2 linked regions of the Pseudolabrys taiwanensis genome follow. The protein of the gene in region 1 interacts with the protein of each later gene in a pairwise test. Links are inferred from orthologs where the notes say so. Each region holds a gene or a part of one and is shown in the gene's direction. Other genes may lie near its edges.

Region 1 (7,359 bases):
CAGCCGCGCCTTCAAGCGGGTCGGGCTGGGCTAGTTCCCTGTCATTCCGGGGCGCGCGCCTAACGGCTCCGCGCGAAGTGCGGCCCGATGGCGGGCTCCGGCCCGAACCGGGATCCAGCCACATCCGTTCAGCTTGCCTCTGCATGCGGGATTGGCGCCATAGCGCGTCGACGACGCGCGTAAACCGCTGATGCGCCGTCCGGAACGACCGGAGATGGTTCACAGCTCCGCGCTCGGCCTTGTGCCCGCCCTTCACGTCATGAATGATGAGCACGAATCGGCAACAAGCCGATGCCCGCCGTGAAGGCGGGGCCTGACGCAGTATTGGAACGTCCGCGCAGCCATGCTTTCCCGACTCTCGATCCGCGACATCGTCCTGATCGACAAGCTCGACATCGATTTTGCCGGTGGCCTTGCCGTGCTCACCGGCGAGACCGGCGCCGGCAAGTCGATCCTGCTCGATTCTTTCGCGCTGGCGCTCGGCGGCCGCGGCGACCAAGCGCTGGTCCGCCAGGGCCAGGAACAGGGGCAGGTGATCGCCGTGTTCGAACTCGCCCGCGATCATCCGGCGCGCGCACTCCTCAAGGCGAACGACATCGCCGACGAAGACGGACTGATTTTGCGCCGCGTGCAGTTTGCCGACGGGCGCACGCGCGCCTTTGTCAACGACCAGCCGGCCAGCGTGCAGGTGCTCAAGCAACTCGGCCAAACCCTGGTCGAGATCCATGGCCAGCACGACGATCGCGCTTTGGTCGATGCCGGAACGCACCGCCGTCTGCTTGATGCCTTTGGTGCGCTCGAGCGCGACGCGGCCAAGGTCGAGGCGCTGTGGGAGGCGCGTCGCGCCGCGCAGGACGAAGCCGACGAGCACCGCGCCAAGGTCGAGCGCGCCAAGCAGGAAGGCGACTGGCTGCGCCATGCGGTTGACGAGCTGACCAAGCTCGCCCCGCAAGCGGGCGAGGAGACCGCGCTCGCCGAACGCCGCACGACGATGATGCAGTCGGAGAAGGTGGCGGAGGATCTGCGCGAGGCGCACGATCTGCTCGCCGGCTCCAACTCGGCGCTGCCGGCTTTGTGGGGCGCAATCCGCCGTCTCGAGCGCCGCGCGCAGCAGGCCCCGTCGCTGGTCGAGCCATCGGTGAAGGCGCTCGATGTCGCGCTCAACGCGCTCGAGGACACGCGCACGCAGCTCGAAGCCGCGTTGCGCGCGGCCGATTACGACCCGGCCGAGTTGGAGCGCATCGAGGAACGCCTGTTCGCGCTGCGCGCGGGCGGTCGCAAATACAATGTCGCGGTCGATAATCTCGCCGCTCTGGCCAAGCAGTATCAGGACGACATCGCGCTCATCGATGCCGGCGAAGATCGCCTGAAGGAACTCGAAGAGACCGCGATCAGGACCGAGGCCGAGTATCGCAAGGCCGCGGAAGCCTTGTCGAAAGCGCGCGCGAAGGCCGCGACATCGCTCGATAAGGCCGTATCGGCGGAACTCAAGCCGCTCAAGCTCGACCGCGCCGTGTTCACCACCAAGGTCGATACCGATCCAGCGAGCGCCGGGCCGAACGGCATCGATCGCGTCGAGTTCTGGGTGCAGACCAACCCCGGCACGCGGCCCGGTCCGTTGATGAAGGTCGCCTCGGGTGGCGAGCTCGCGCGCTTCCTCTTGGCCTTGAAGGTGGTGCTGGCCGACCGCGGCTCGGCACCGACTCTGGTGTTCGACGAGATCGATACCGGCGTCGGCGGCGCGGTGGCCGATGCCATCGGCGCGCGCATGGCGCGGCTGGCGCGCGGCGTGCAGGTGCTGGCGGTCACGCATGCGCCGCAGGTGGCGGCGCGCGCCGACCGCCATTACGTGATCAGCAAGGACGCGCTGGAGAAGGGCAAGCGCGTGGCGACGCGCGTGGTCGAGGTGGCCGAGGACAAGCGCCGCGAGGAGATTGCGCGCATGCTCGCCGGCGCCGAGATCACCAACGAAGCCCGCGCCGCCGCCGAGCGGTTGTTGAAGGCGGGGTAACCGTCATTCCGGGGCGGCCGCCGAAGCCCGAAGGGCGAGGCGGACGAACCCGGAATCCAGAAACGAGGATGGGCGCGCGTTGCTGGATTCCGGATCGCCGCTTGCGCGGCGTCCGGAATGACAGGATGAGGCTGTCATTCCGGGGACGGCCGGAGGCCGGAACCCGGAATCCAGCAGCGGGCACTATCGTATGATTTCCGGATAGAGGTCTTTCCAGTCTGGATTCTCTTTCTCGATGAGTTCGATTTTCCAAGCTCGACGCCATTTCTTGAGTTGCTTCTCGCGCTCGATGGCGTTTGTGGGATCGTCGTAGATCTCAAACCACACCAGCCGACGGACGTCGTAGGTTGAGGTAAAGCCGGGAAGCAATTTTTCTCTATGCTGATATGTTCTGCGGACGATGTCGCGGGTAACGCCTAAATAAAGCGTCCCTTCTCTGCGGCTTGCGAGGAGATACACGTAAAAAATGAGAGTCCGTGCTCGCCTCTGGATTCCGGGTTCGCTCGCTACGCTCGCGCCCCGGAATGACTAAGGGTAATATGCCGCGCCCTGGAATGACGAAGAATACTATGGCCAAAATCAAAACCGACAAAACACCCGTCGAGCTGCTCACCAAGAAGCAGGCGCAGGCCGAGCATGCGCGACTGCAAACCGAGATCGCGGGGCACGACAAGCGCTATTATCAGGAAGACAGGCCGGTCGTTTCCGACGCCGAATACGACGCCTTGCGCCAGCGCTACAACGCCATCGAGGCGCGCTTCCCCGATCTGCGCACGCTTGAATCGCTATCGCTGAAGGTGGGCGCAGCGCCGGCGCGTGGCTTCGCCAAGGTGCGTCACGCGGTGCCGATGCTGTCGCTCGACAATGCGTTTGCCGAGCAGGACGTGCTCGATTTCGCCGGCCGCATCCGGCGGTTCCTCAAGCTCGGCGACGACACAAAAATCGACTTCTCCGCCGAGCCGAAGATCGACGGACTGTCGATGTCGCTGCGCTATGAGGACGGCGAACTCGTCACGGCGGCGACGCGCGGCGACGGCACCGAAGGCGAGGACGTCACGGCCAATATCCGCACGCTCAAGGATGTGCCGCATAAGCTCAAGGGCAGGGACATACCGAAGATCACGGAAGTGCGCGGCGAGGTCTACATGACCAAGGCCGACTTCCTGAAGCTCAACGAGCGGCAGAAGGCGGCCGGCGAACAGATATTCGCCAATCCGCGGAACTCCGCCGCCGGCTCGTTGCGGCAGAAGGACCCGAACGTCACCGCGTCGCGTCCGCTCGGTTTCTTCGCTTACGCTTGGGGCGAGATGAGCGACATGCCCGCCGATACGCAGCACGGCATGATCAAATGGTTCGAGAGTTGCGGCTTCACTACCAATCCGCTGACCAAGCTCTGCCATTCAGTCGAGGAACTTGTCGCCTTCCACCGCAAGATCGAGGAGCAGCGTTCGCACCTCGACTACGACATCGACGGCGTCGTCTACAAAGTCGACCGCATCGATTGGCAGGGGCGGCTCGGCTTCATCTCGCGCACGCCGCGCTGGGCGATCGCACACAAGTTTCCGGCCGAGCGCGCGCTCACCGTGCTCAAGGATATCGAGATCCAGGTCGGCCGCACCGGCGCGCTGACGCCGGTCGGCAAGCTCGAGCCGGTCGGCGTCGGCGGCGTCATCGTACAGAACGTGACGCTGCACAACGAAGACTACATCAAAGGCATCGGCGGCAAGGGCGAGGTGCTGCGCGAGGGCCGCGACATCCGCATCGGCGATACCGTGGTCGTGCAGCGTGCCGGCGACGTGATCCCGCAGGTGGTCGATGTCGTCCTCGACAAGCGACCGAAGGATGCCAAGGAGTATCACTTTCGCAAGAAGTGCCCGTGTCCGCTGCATACCGACGTGGTGCGCGAGGAAACGGCGACCGGCGAGGAGGGCGCGCGCGCCCGTTGCACCGGCGAGTTCGCCTGTCCGTTCCAGAAGATACAGCATCTGATGCTGTTCGTGTCGCGCCGCGCCTTCGACATCGACGGCCTGGGCGAGAAGCAGATCGAATACTTCTTCGACCAGGGCTGGGTGAAGGAGCCGGCTGACATCTTCACGCTGCAGGCGCGCAACACCAAGCTGAAGCTGGAAGAGATCGAAGGCTACGGCGAGACCTCGGTCAAGAATCTGTTCGACTCGATCAATGCGCGCCGCGAGATCGGGCTTGATCGCTTCATCTACGCGCTCGGCATCCGTCACGTCGGCGAGACGACGGCGCTCGCCCTCGCGCGCGGCTATGGCTCATGGGATGCCTTCCACGACGCCTGCCTGAAGATCGCCAAGGACGACGAAGAAGCGATTGCCGAGATGGATGCGCTCGACCAGATCGGCGACACGGTGATCCAGGCGGTGAAGGCCTATTTCGGCGAGAGCCACAACCGAGGCATCGTCGAACGGCTGACCAAGCAGGTGACGATCCTCGACGCCGAGCGGCCGAAGAAGGACACGGCCGTCGCCGGCAAGACGGTGGTGTTCACCGGCTCGCTCGAGAAGATGACGCGCGAGGAGGCCAAGGCTATGGCCGAGCGTCTGGGCGCCAAGGCGGCGGGCTCGGTCTCGAAGAAGACCGATTATGTCGTCGCCGGCCCCGGCGCGGGCTCCAAGCTCGCGGAAGCCAAGAAGCACGGCGTGCAGGTGCTCACCGAAGACGAGTGGTTGAAGTTGATCTCCTAGTCATTCCGGGGCGGCCCGAAGGGCCGAACCCGGAATCCAGAAACGAGCACCGAGCCTCTGTCTGGATTCCGGGTTCGCTCGCAAGCGCTCGCGCCCCGGAATGACGAGTATCTATTCGCGTCGCATCGGCGTCCGCACCAGCGCGACATAGGCCACGCAGCCAAGCGAGATCGCTGCGACCGCCATCCAGGCCATCGGCAAGCCGGTTGCCGCGCCGACGAGCAAGAACGATACGATCTGCGTCGAGGCGGCGCCGACGGACATTTGCACAAAGCCGGCCATGCCGGAGGCGCTGCCCGCCGCCTGCGGCCGGATGCTGATTGCGCCCGAGATCGAGTTCGCCATCAGCAGGCCGTTGCCGTAGCTCACGACGAGCTGCGGCAGGAAGATCAAAGCCGGCGTCGCGTTCTTGAAGGTGGCGATCAGCGCCACCGTCACCACGCAGCCGATGAGTTCGACCACAAGGCCGGCGACGATGAGCGCGTCGACGCCGAAGCGCTGCGACAGCCGCGAAACCGTGAAATTGCCGCTCATATAGCCGAACGACATCACCGCGAACCACAGGCCGTACTCGGCTGACGAGCGCCCCATCAGCGTGATCACGACGTGGGGGGCGCCGCCGAGAAAGACGAAGAACGGCGCCGAGCCGAAGGCGCCGATGAGAACGTAACCGTAGAAGCGCGGATGGCGCAGCAGCCTGCGCCATTCGTCGATCAGGAGGCCCGGCGACTGCGGCGCGGCCGCCGGCCGCGTTTCCGGCAAGGTGAAGTAGGCCCAGATCACCGCGGTCGAAGCGAGCAGCGCAATGGCGACGAAGATCGCTTCCCAGCCGAACGCGGTGTCGAGCAGGCCGCCGATCAGCGGCGCCACCATGGGCGCAATCACCATCGCCGTCGTCACGAGCCCGATCATCCCCGCGGCGCGGTCGCGATCGTAGAGGTCGCGAATTATGGCGCGGCTGATCACCACGCCGCCGGAGGCGCCGATCGCCTGCAGGATGCGCGCGACGATGAGCATGTGGATCGAACTGGCGGCGATCGCGGCGAACGACACCAGCATATTGAGCGCGAGCGCGGCGAGGATCACCGGCCGGCGGCCGAAACGATCAGACAACGGGCCGAGCACGAGCTGCGCGGTGGCGAAGCTGAACAGGTAGAGCGACAGCGTGAGCTGCACGGTGGCGGTGTCGGTCGCGAGCGCTTTGACCAATGTCGGCAGCGCCGGCACAACGATGTTGAGCGTTGCCGGGCCGACGCCGGTCATCAGCATCAGCAGCGCCAGCAGCCGCCAATTGGTGGCGCCCGAAGATGACGTTGATGGTTTTGTATTGCGCATTCCTATTCTCAGTCATGCCCGGCCTTGTGCCGGGCATCCACGTCTTTCTTTTGTCAGAAGACGTGGATGGCCGGGACAAGCCCGGCCATGACGTCGGAGGGGCGGAAGACTAGCATTTGGCTTACAGCGGCCGCGTGGCGGCTGCGAGCCAGGCTTGCGTATGGCTGTCGACCAGCGGACCGACCACTTCATGCACACGCGCGTGGTAGCTGTCGAGCCAGTGGCGCTCCTTGCCCGTCAGCATGCGGGTGTTGATCAGCCGCCGATCGATCGGTGCGAGCGTCAACGTCTCGAACGCGTTGAGTGGTTTCTCGGCACCGGCCGGCTCGGGCGCGGCGATCACCAGCACTAGGTTCTCGATGCGGATGCCGTACTCGGCTGTCTTGTAGTAGCCGGGCTCGTTGGACAGGATCATGCCGCGCCGAAGCGTCACGTGTCCGAGCTTCGAGATACGCGCGGGGCCTTCGTGCACGGATAGATAGCTGCCGACGCCGTGGCCGGTGCCGTGATCGAAATCGAGCCCCGCCTGCCACAGCGCGTGGCGTGCGAAGGGATCGAGCTGCGCGCCGCTGGTGTTTTCGGGAAACACAGCCGTGGCGATGCCGATATGGCCTTTGAGCACGCGCGTGAAACGATCGCGCATCTCGGCGGTCGGCTCGCCGATGACGACGGTGCGGGTGATGTCGGTCGTGCCGTCCTCGTATTGCGCGCCGGAATCGATGAGGAACAGCTCGTTGACGCCGAGCTTGCGATTGGTTTCGCGCGTGACACGGTAGTGCACGATCGCGCCGTTCGGACCGGCGCCGGCAATGGTCGGGAAGGATATGTCCTTCAAGAGCCCGGTCTCGCGGCGGAAGCTCTCCAGCGCCGCCACCGCGTCGATCTCGGTGAGCGTTCCCCGCGGCGCCTCGCGATCGAGCCAGGCCAGGAAGCGCGTCACCGCCGCGCCGTCGCGGATATGGGCGGCGCGCATGCCGGCGATCTCGGCATGGTTCTTCACCGCCTTCATCAACGTGATGGGGTCGGCGCCGGCGGCGGGCTTGCCGCCGCGCATTTGGACTTCGCGCGACAATGCGTCGGCCGCGCTCGCCCCGTCGAGCCGAACCGTCTTGTCCTTGAAGGCGGCGAGATCGCCGGCAAGCGCAGCCGGTTCGCGCACGTCGGCCACGTCTTCGAGGGCGTGGCGCGTTTCGTTGTCGAGCTTGGCGCCGTCGACGTAAAGCGCCGGGCGGCCGTCGCGCGGCACGATGGCGAAAGCGAGGGCGAGCGGCGTATGCGCGATGTCGGAGCCGCGGATGTTGA
Region 2 (7,616 bases), 1.3 Mb from region 1 along the record:
ATTTTCGTGTGGGGCATCCTTGCGTTTGCGCTGGTGCCGCCGTTGCAGATGCGCGTGGTGATCGAGGCCGCGCGCGCGCCCAATCTCGCTTCGACTCTCAATCAAGGCGCCTTCAATCTGGGGAATGCGACCGGCGCGTGGATCGGCGAGGTGGTGCTGACGGCGGGTCTGCCTTATGCCCAGCTGCCCTGGATCGGCACGGCGCTCGCCGCTGCGGCGCTGGTGCTGGCGATCGTGTCGCACCGGCTCGATGCGCGCACGGGCGTCGCGGCGTTGGCGGAATCGTAGGCGATCGGCTCGCGGTCGCCGGGCCGTCAGATGAACGGCCGCGGCCTGTTTTCGGCCATGTCCTCGCCGGCGATCTCGACCAGGAGCTTGCGGTTGATGATTTCAAACATGCGATTGTGCCAGCGCACCGACTGCGAGGCGAGCAGACGCTTGAGCGTCTTGTTGGTGTGCACCAACGACATGCCGAGCGTGTCGGCGAGATGCTGCTGCGTGAAGGGAAACTGGATCGCGTTGTTCTTGGCGAGGCCGGCTTCCTCGGCACGCACATAAAGATGCAGCAGCAGATAGGCCGTGCGCTCGAGCGCCGTGCGGCGGCCGAGGCTGACGAGATGCGAGTCGATGAGCTGCTCCTCGCGCGCGGCGAGCCAGGTGATGTCGAAGGCGAGCGAGGGGAAGCGGGAATAAAGGTCCCACAATTTGCTGCGCGGGAAGACACACAAAGTCAGCGGCGTCAGCGCCTCGACTGAGTGCTCCATCTCACGCATGACCGTGCCCTGCAGGCCGACCATGTCGGCCGGCAACGCGTAATTGAGGATCTGCCGCCGGCCGTCATCGAGCATCTTGTAGCGGAACGCCCAGCCCGACAGCACGGTGTACAGATACTCGCTCTGTGTGCCTTCGCGCAGGAAGCTCTCGCCCGGCTCGATGCGCAACTCGTCGCTCTTGAACGTTTTGACGAACGCCAGTTCGTCCGGCGTGAACGGCCGCAGGTTCGGTCTGCGACGCAGCGGGCAAAATTCACACGGCGTCGCCTGCCCGTTTGTCCGCCCCGGCCCCAATGCCATCGTATGTCGATGCCTCTGCTGTTGAGTGGCAGCCGCATATCATACGGCAATGTGCCGGTGTTGCGCCATTTCACGCCCGGTATGTCATTTTTAAATGCCGCCCTCCGAAATTCGTAGGAGAAGGACCCCGCCCCGCTTGGACGGGGTCGCACGAGAATCCCGATGTCACAATCTGACGTGGTGCTGAACGGCAAGCGCTGTCTTGTGCTTGACGACGAGTTTCTGATTGCGCTCGATATTCAACAAATCCTCGAAGCGGCGGGTGCCGGCGACGTGGTCTGCGCGGGCAACGTCACCGATGCGCTTGCGGCCCTGGAGCGCACCCCATTCGACATCGCCGTGCTCGATCTCAAGCTGAGCGGCACGCCGCCGACCAGCTTGGTCGTCGCCGACGCGCTGGCCAAACGCGGCACGCCGATCGTCTTTCTCACCGGCGTGCGCGGCGACGACGTGCACACGGCACGATTTCCGCACGCGCCGGTGGTGAGCAAGCCGTACGAAACGGCGTTGCTGATACAAGCCGTCGCACGTGCTCTTCTAAGCAAGTGATCGCGCCGGTCAGGCCGCCGCCTGCCATTGGGCCATCGCATCCTTGGCCGATTTCTTCAGATGCACTTTCTCGTCGATCTCATCGACCCAGTCGACCGGGATCAGATGATGCTTGCCGCCCGACTTTGGATCGTCCTTCGTCAGCTTGATGCGAGCGCCGTCGAGGTGGTCGACCGTACCGACATGCGCGCCGTCGGATCCGCAGACTTCCATATGTTCCTTGATCTGTTGCGTATTGACCATTGAATGGCTCCCTGGGTTGCTGCGGAGTCAACCCAGGTGGGGCGGGACCGTTCCTCGTCTGATGGCGCAGCGCCTGCCGAGGCCCGCGGCGGCCTCCCGGCCGGCGCCCCCGGGGGGAGGGCATGTCCCCGTTGACCCAGCGCTGCTTCCATGCGACCACCCCGGCGCCGCAAAAAGAGCCGGAAATGACTGCCGATTCGAGCAAAAACGAGCGCGCCGACCGCTATAACGCCCGCGAGGCGGAGACCCGTTGGCAGAAGGCCTGGGACGCCCAGGGCATCTTCGCCACCAAGAACGACGATCCGCGCCCGAAATATTATGTCCTGGAGATGTTCCCCTACCCGTCGGGGCGCATCCACATGGGCCACGTCCGCAACTACACGATGGGCGACGTGGTCGCGCGCTTCAAGCGCGCCATGGGCAACGCCGTGCTGCACCCGATGGGCTGGGACGCCTTCGGCATGCCGGCGGAGAACGCCGCCATCGACCGCAAGGTGCATCCGAAGGAATGGACCTACGCCAACATCGCGGCGATGAAGAAACAGCTCCAGTCGATGGGGCTGTCGCTTGACTGGGCGCGCGAGGTCGCGACCTGCGATCCGACTTATTACAAGCACCAGCAGCGCATGTTCCTCGACTTCCTCAAGGCGGGGCTGGTCGCGCGCGAATATCGCAAGGTGAACTGGGACCCGGTCGACCACACCGTGCTCGCCAACGAGCAGGTGATCGATGGCCGCGGTTGGCGCTCGGGCGCCCTGGTCGAGCAGCGCGATCTCTATCAGTGGGTCTTCAAGATCAGCGACTACGCGCAGGACCTGCTCGAGGCGCTCGACACGCTCGACCGCTGGCCGGACAAGGTTCGGCTGATGCAGAAGAACTGGATCGGTCGGTCGGAAGGCCTGCTCGTCCGCTTCATGCTCGATACGGCGACGACGCCGTCAGGCGAGACCGAACTCGAGATCTTCACCACGCGGCCGGACACCTTGTTCGGCGCCAAGTTCATGGCCATTGCGCCGGATCATCCGCTGGCGCAGGCAGCGGCAGCGAAGAATCCAAAGCTTGCCGAATTCATCGCCGAGGCCAAGCAGATCGGCACCGCGCAGGAAGCGATCGATACTGCCGAGAAGATGGGCTTCGACACCGGCATTCGCGCCGTGCATCCGTTCGATCCGAATTGGAAACTGCCGGTCTATGTCGCCAACTTCATCCTGATGGACTACGGCACAGGCGCCATCTTCGGCTGCCCGGCGCACGACCAGCGCGACCTCGATTTCGTCAACAAGTACGGTCTCGGTAATACGCCGGTGGTGCTGCCGCCAGGCCAGGACCCGAAGACTTTCGCCGTCACCGATGTCGCGTATGACGGCGACGGCACGATGTTCAATTCGAAGAACGATGTCGTCGACCTCAACGGCATGACGCCGCAGAAGGCTTTCGACACGGTGGCCAATACGCTAGCCGCGACGACGCGCGGCAATCGACCGGTGGCGCAGCGCCAGGTGAACTATCGCCTGCGCGACTGGGGCATTTCGCGTCAGCGATACTGGGGCTGCCCGATCCCGATCATTCACTGCGAGCAGTGCGGCGTCGTGCCGGTGCCGGTCGCCGACCTGCCGGTGAAGCTCCCGGACGATGTGACGTTCGACAAGCCGGGCAATCCGCTCGACCGGCATCCGACCTGGAAGCACGTGAAGTGTCCGTCCTGCGGGGGCGAGGCGCGGCGCGAGACCGATACCATGGACACCTTTGTCGACTCGTCCTGGTACTTCACGCGCTTCACCGATCCGTGGAACGAAGCCGAGCCGACGACGCCGGCTGTCGCCAATCGCTGGCTGCCGGTCGATCAATATATCGGCGGCATCGAGCACGCGATTTTGCATCTTCTCTATTCGCGCTTCTTCACCCGCGCGATGCACAAGACCGGCCACGTGAATATCGACGAGCCCTTTGCCGGCTTGTTCACGCAAGGCATGGTCGTGCACGAGACCTATCGCGACAAGGCCGGCAACTGGGTCGAGCCGGCCAATGTCACCATCGAGGGCATGGGTGACGCGCGCACGGCCAAGCTGACGGCGACCGGCGAACCGATCGAGATCGGCTCGATCGAAAAGATGTCGAAGTCGAAAAAGAACACGGTCGACCCCGACGACATCATCGGCGCTTACGGTGCCGACACCGCGCGCTGGTTCATGCTGTCGGATTCCCCGCCCGAGCGCGACGTGATCTGGACCGAGGAAGGCGCGCAAGGCGCCTGGCGCTTCGTGCAGCGGCTCTGGCGCCTCGTCGGCGAGATCGCCAATGTGCCGGTGGTCGCCGCGCGGCCCGCGCAGTTCTCGGAGCAGGCGCTGGCGTTGCGCAAGGCGGCGCACCGCGCGCTCAACAATGTCACCGACGACATCGCCCGCCTGCGCTTCAACCGCTGCGTCGCCCACATCTACGAATTCGCCAACGCGCTGTCGGAGGGGATCGGCTCGGTCGAGACCGCCCCTGCCGATGACCTTGCCTGGGCGCTGCGCGAGGCCGGCGACATCCTGGTGCGGCTCTTCCACCCGATGATGCCCCACCTCGCCGAGGAGTGCTGGGCCACGCTCGGCCACAAGACCCTGGTCGCGACCGAGGCCTGGCCGCAGGTCGAGGGCGACCTCCTGGTCGAGAACACCATCACCCTGCCCGTGCAGATCAACGGCAAGAAGCGCGCCGATGTGACCGTGCCGCGGGAGGCCGGGAAGGACGAGATTGAGGCTGCCGTTCTGGCGCTCGATGCGGTACAAAAGGCCCTGGACGGCAAAAGCCCGAAAAAGGTCATCGTTGTCCCGCAGAGGATCGTGAATGTGGTCGCTTAACCATCTGCTGTCATTCCGGGGCGTCTGCCGCAGCGAAGCGAAGGCGGACGAACCCGGAATCCAGACGCAGCCGTCTGACCCTCGTTCTGGATTCCGGCTCTCGCGGCGTTGCCGCTCGGCCGGAATGACAATGAGATTGATTGTCGTCATTGGCCTCGCGGGCCTGACCGCCGGCTGCTTCCAGCCGATGTATGCGGAGCAGACCGCCGTCGGCAGCGCCGTCGCGCCGGGCATCAAGACCCAGATGGATTCGGTCGAAGTGCCGGACATCAAGGCGCCGTCCGGCTCGCGCCTGGCGCGCATCTCGAACGAGGTGCGCAACAATCTGATCTTCGATCTCACCGGTGGTAGCGGTGGGTCGGCGCCGCTGTATCGCCTGAACGTGAATTTGTCGTCGAGCCTGCAGCAGGTCATCGTCGACATCACCAGCGGCCGTCCGGACATTCAGAACTACGGTCTCGACGCTTATTACACGCTGACTGAAATCGCGACGGGCAAGACGGTGGTCACGAGCCAGACCTTTGCGCGCGTGTCCTACAACATCCCGGGTCAGATGCAGCGCTTCGCCGGCGACCGCGGCATGCGCGACGCCGAAAACCGCGCCGCCAAGGTGATCTCGGAGAATATCCGCAATCGCCTCGCCTCGTATTTCACGGCGGGGACATAAGACCGTGCAATACGCACGGCGCACACAACCTCTCCCGTCACCCTGAGGTGCTTGGCGCGGAACGCGCCAAGCCTCGAAGGGTCTGAGCATCTCGGTTGCTCTCGTTTCCGGGAGTCAGAGCCCCTTCGAGCCTCGCGTGCTCACGCACGCTCGCTCCTCAGGGTGACGGAAAGCGGAGTGGTGCCACTGTCGACCCACATGGCAAACAACAACGGTCTTCCGCCGCGCCCCCTCCTCACCGCCGCCACGCGTGACGGCCTCGTGCTGCCGGTACTCGACCTCACCGATCCGCGCTTCACGGTGCCGGACGATGCGGCAAGCCTTGAACGCTTGTTCGGCACGGTGATCGAGGAGGAACGTCGCCGGCGCCACGTTCCGAAATTCATCCTGCGTTGGATGCTGCGCCGCGCGGCGAAGCGCTCGCGGTTGTTGCGGGCGCTGTTCGGTGAGAACACGTCGTTCCTCGACGCTATCAGCACTTATGTGATGAAGCTCGGGCCGGACAATTTGCCGCCGTCCTACGACAGTCCCGCGGACAGGCGCATCGCAGCCTCCCCCAACCTTACGCTGTTGCGGTTGCGGACCCAGCAGGTCGCCGGACTTCTGGCCGATGCGCTGGTCCCCGCACTCGAGCGCGCGCCGTCCGCGCCGCTGCGCCTCGTCAACATCGCCGGTGGCACTACGATCGACAGTTTGAATGCCCTGATGATGCTACGCCGGCGCAACGACGCCCTGTTGCGCCGGCCGATCGTCATTCACGTGCTCGATCAGCAAGATGCCGGCCCTTTCTTCGGCCGCAACGCGCTCGCGGCGCTGAGGCAACCCGGCGCGCCTTTGGCCGAACTGGATATCACCTTCGACCACCGTCTCTACGATTGGACCGATACCGCCACGCTCGAAGCGCTGTTGCGCGAGGTCACGGCAGCCAATGCCGTCGCCGCGGCGTCGAGCGAGGGTGGCCTGTTCGAGTACGGAACGGACGAGGCCATCATCGCGAACCTGCGCGCCCTGCATGCCGGCGGCGTAATGGCTGTCGCCGGTTCGGTGACGGCCAGCCATGCCGCGCGCCGGCGCATGTTGAAGCTCAGCCGCTTCAAGCTGTTCCCGCGCGGCCTCGAAGGATTTGCGCCCTTGGCGGCGCAGGCCGGCTACCGGATCGCCCGCGCCGAAACCAACCACTCCAGCGAGCAGGTGCTGCTCGCGCCGGCATGAGACGTCAGGCGCGGCCGCGTTGCGCTCGCCTGCCGCGGCGATTAGCTTGCGGCCGATGACCGCCGTCAAAGCCGCCGATATCGACCGTTTCATTGCCAAGCCAGATCCGGCGCTGCCGATCGTGCTGGTCTACGGGCCCGACGCCGGCCTGGTGCGCGAGCGCGTTGACGCGCTGGTCAAGGTGTCGGTCGACGACCCCAACGATCCGTTTGCCTTCGTGCGCATCGAGGGCGAGGACCTGTCCGGCAATCCGTCGCGGCTGGTCGAAGAGGCGCACACGGTGCCGCTGTTCGGCGGCCGCCGCGCCGTGCTGGTGAAGGCCGGCTCGCGCAACATCGCCGCGGCGGTCGAGATGGTGGTCAACGCACCGTCGCCGGAATGCCGCGTCATCATCGAGGCCGGCGACCTGCGTAAGTCGTCGCCGCTGCGCGCGATGTGCGAGAAAGCGAAGGTTGCGGCGGCGCTGCCCTGTTACGTCGACAACGAGCGCGATCTGGCGCGGCTGATCGACGACGAGATGCGCGCGGCCGGTCTTTCGATCGCGCCGGATGCACGCGCCACGCTGTTGTCGCTGTTGGGCGGCGATCGCCTCGCGTCGCGCAACGAGATCCGCAAGCTGGCGCTCTATGCGCAGGGTCAAAGTCGGATCGAGGTCGCGGACGTGATGGCGGTGGTGGCCGACGCCTCGGCGCTGGCGCTCGACGGCGTGATCGATGCCGCCTTTGCCGGCAAGACGGCCGATGTCGATGGCGAGTTCTTCAAGGCGCGCGCCGGAGGCTCGTCGCCGGCGGCGATTATCTCAGCGGCGATCCGGCATATCGCCAGCCTGCACAAGATGAAGCTGGCAGTGGATGGCGGTGACTCGGTCGACTTCGCCATGCAGCGGGGCGCGCCGCCAGTGCATTTCAGCCGCCAGAAGCTGGTCGGCGATGCCTTGCGTCTGTGGACCGCGCCGCGTCTTGTCCGCGCCATGCAGCAGCTCGCCGAGGCCTCGCTCGATGCCCGCCGCAACGCCGTGCTGGCGGAGGC

Evidence for each region. The genes of interacting proteins can lie anywhere in the genome.
Region 2: the proteins of ligA (region 1) and leuS interact in binary tests that used the Escherichia coli proteins (3 or more experiments, as listed by UniProt). The link is inferred for Pseudolabrys taiwanensis from one-to-one orthologs.

The regions. Positions count from the first base shown.
Region 1 is NZ_CP031417.1:5,338,738-5,346,096, forward strand. The notes cover bases 2,229-5,151. They hold ligA (NAD-dependent DNA ligase LigA), read left to right. Parts: upstream 2,229-2,580; coding sequence 2,581-4,722; downstream 4,723-5,151. Other genes in these bases: DW352_RS25390 (GIY-YIG nuclease family protein), read right to left, coding at 2,229-2,470; DW352_RS25400 (multidrug effflux MFS transporter), read right to left, coding at 4,834-5,151. In the rest of the region: DW352_RS25380 (outer membrane protein assembly factor BamD), read left to right, coding at 1-34; DNA repair protein RecN, read left to right, coding at 344-2,011; more of DW352_RS25390, read right to left, coding at 2,195-2,228; more of DW352_RS25400, read right to left, coding at 5,152-6,057; DW352_RS25405 (aminopeptidase P family protein), read right to left, coding at 6,179-7,359. UniProt on the Escherichia coli protein: DNA ligase that catalyzes the formation of phosphodiester linkages between 5'-phosphoryl and 3'-hydroxyl groups in double-stranded DNA using NAD as a coenzyme and as the energy source for the reaction.
Region 2 is NZ_CP031417.1:4,017,622-4,025,237, forward strand. What follows is about bases 1,729-4,908. They hold leuS (leucine--tRNA ligase), read left to right. Parts: upstream 1,729-2,050; coding sequence 2,051-4,708; downstream 4,709-4,908. Other genes in these bases: DW352_RS19080 (DUF2171 domain-containing protein), read right to left, coding at 1,729-1,865; DW352_RS19090 (LPS assembly lipoprotein LptE), read left to right, coding at 4,839-4,908. Also shown: DW352_RS19065 (MFS transporter), read left to right, coding at 1-288; DW352_RS19070 (Crp/Fnr family transcriptional regulator), read right to left, coding at 315-1,073; DW352_RS19075 (response regulator), read left to right, coding at 1,236-1,622; more of DW352_RS19080, read right to left, coding at 1,632-1,728; more of DW352_RS19090, read left to right, coding at 4,909-5,375; DW352_RS19095 (hypothetical protein), read left to right, coding at 5,556-6,587; holA (DNA polymerase III subunit delta), read left to right, coding at 6,643-7,616.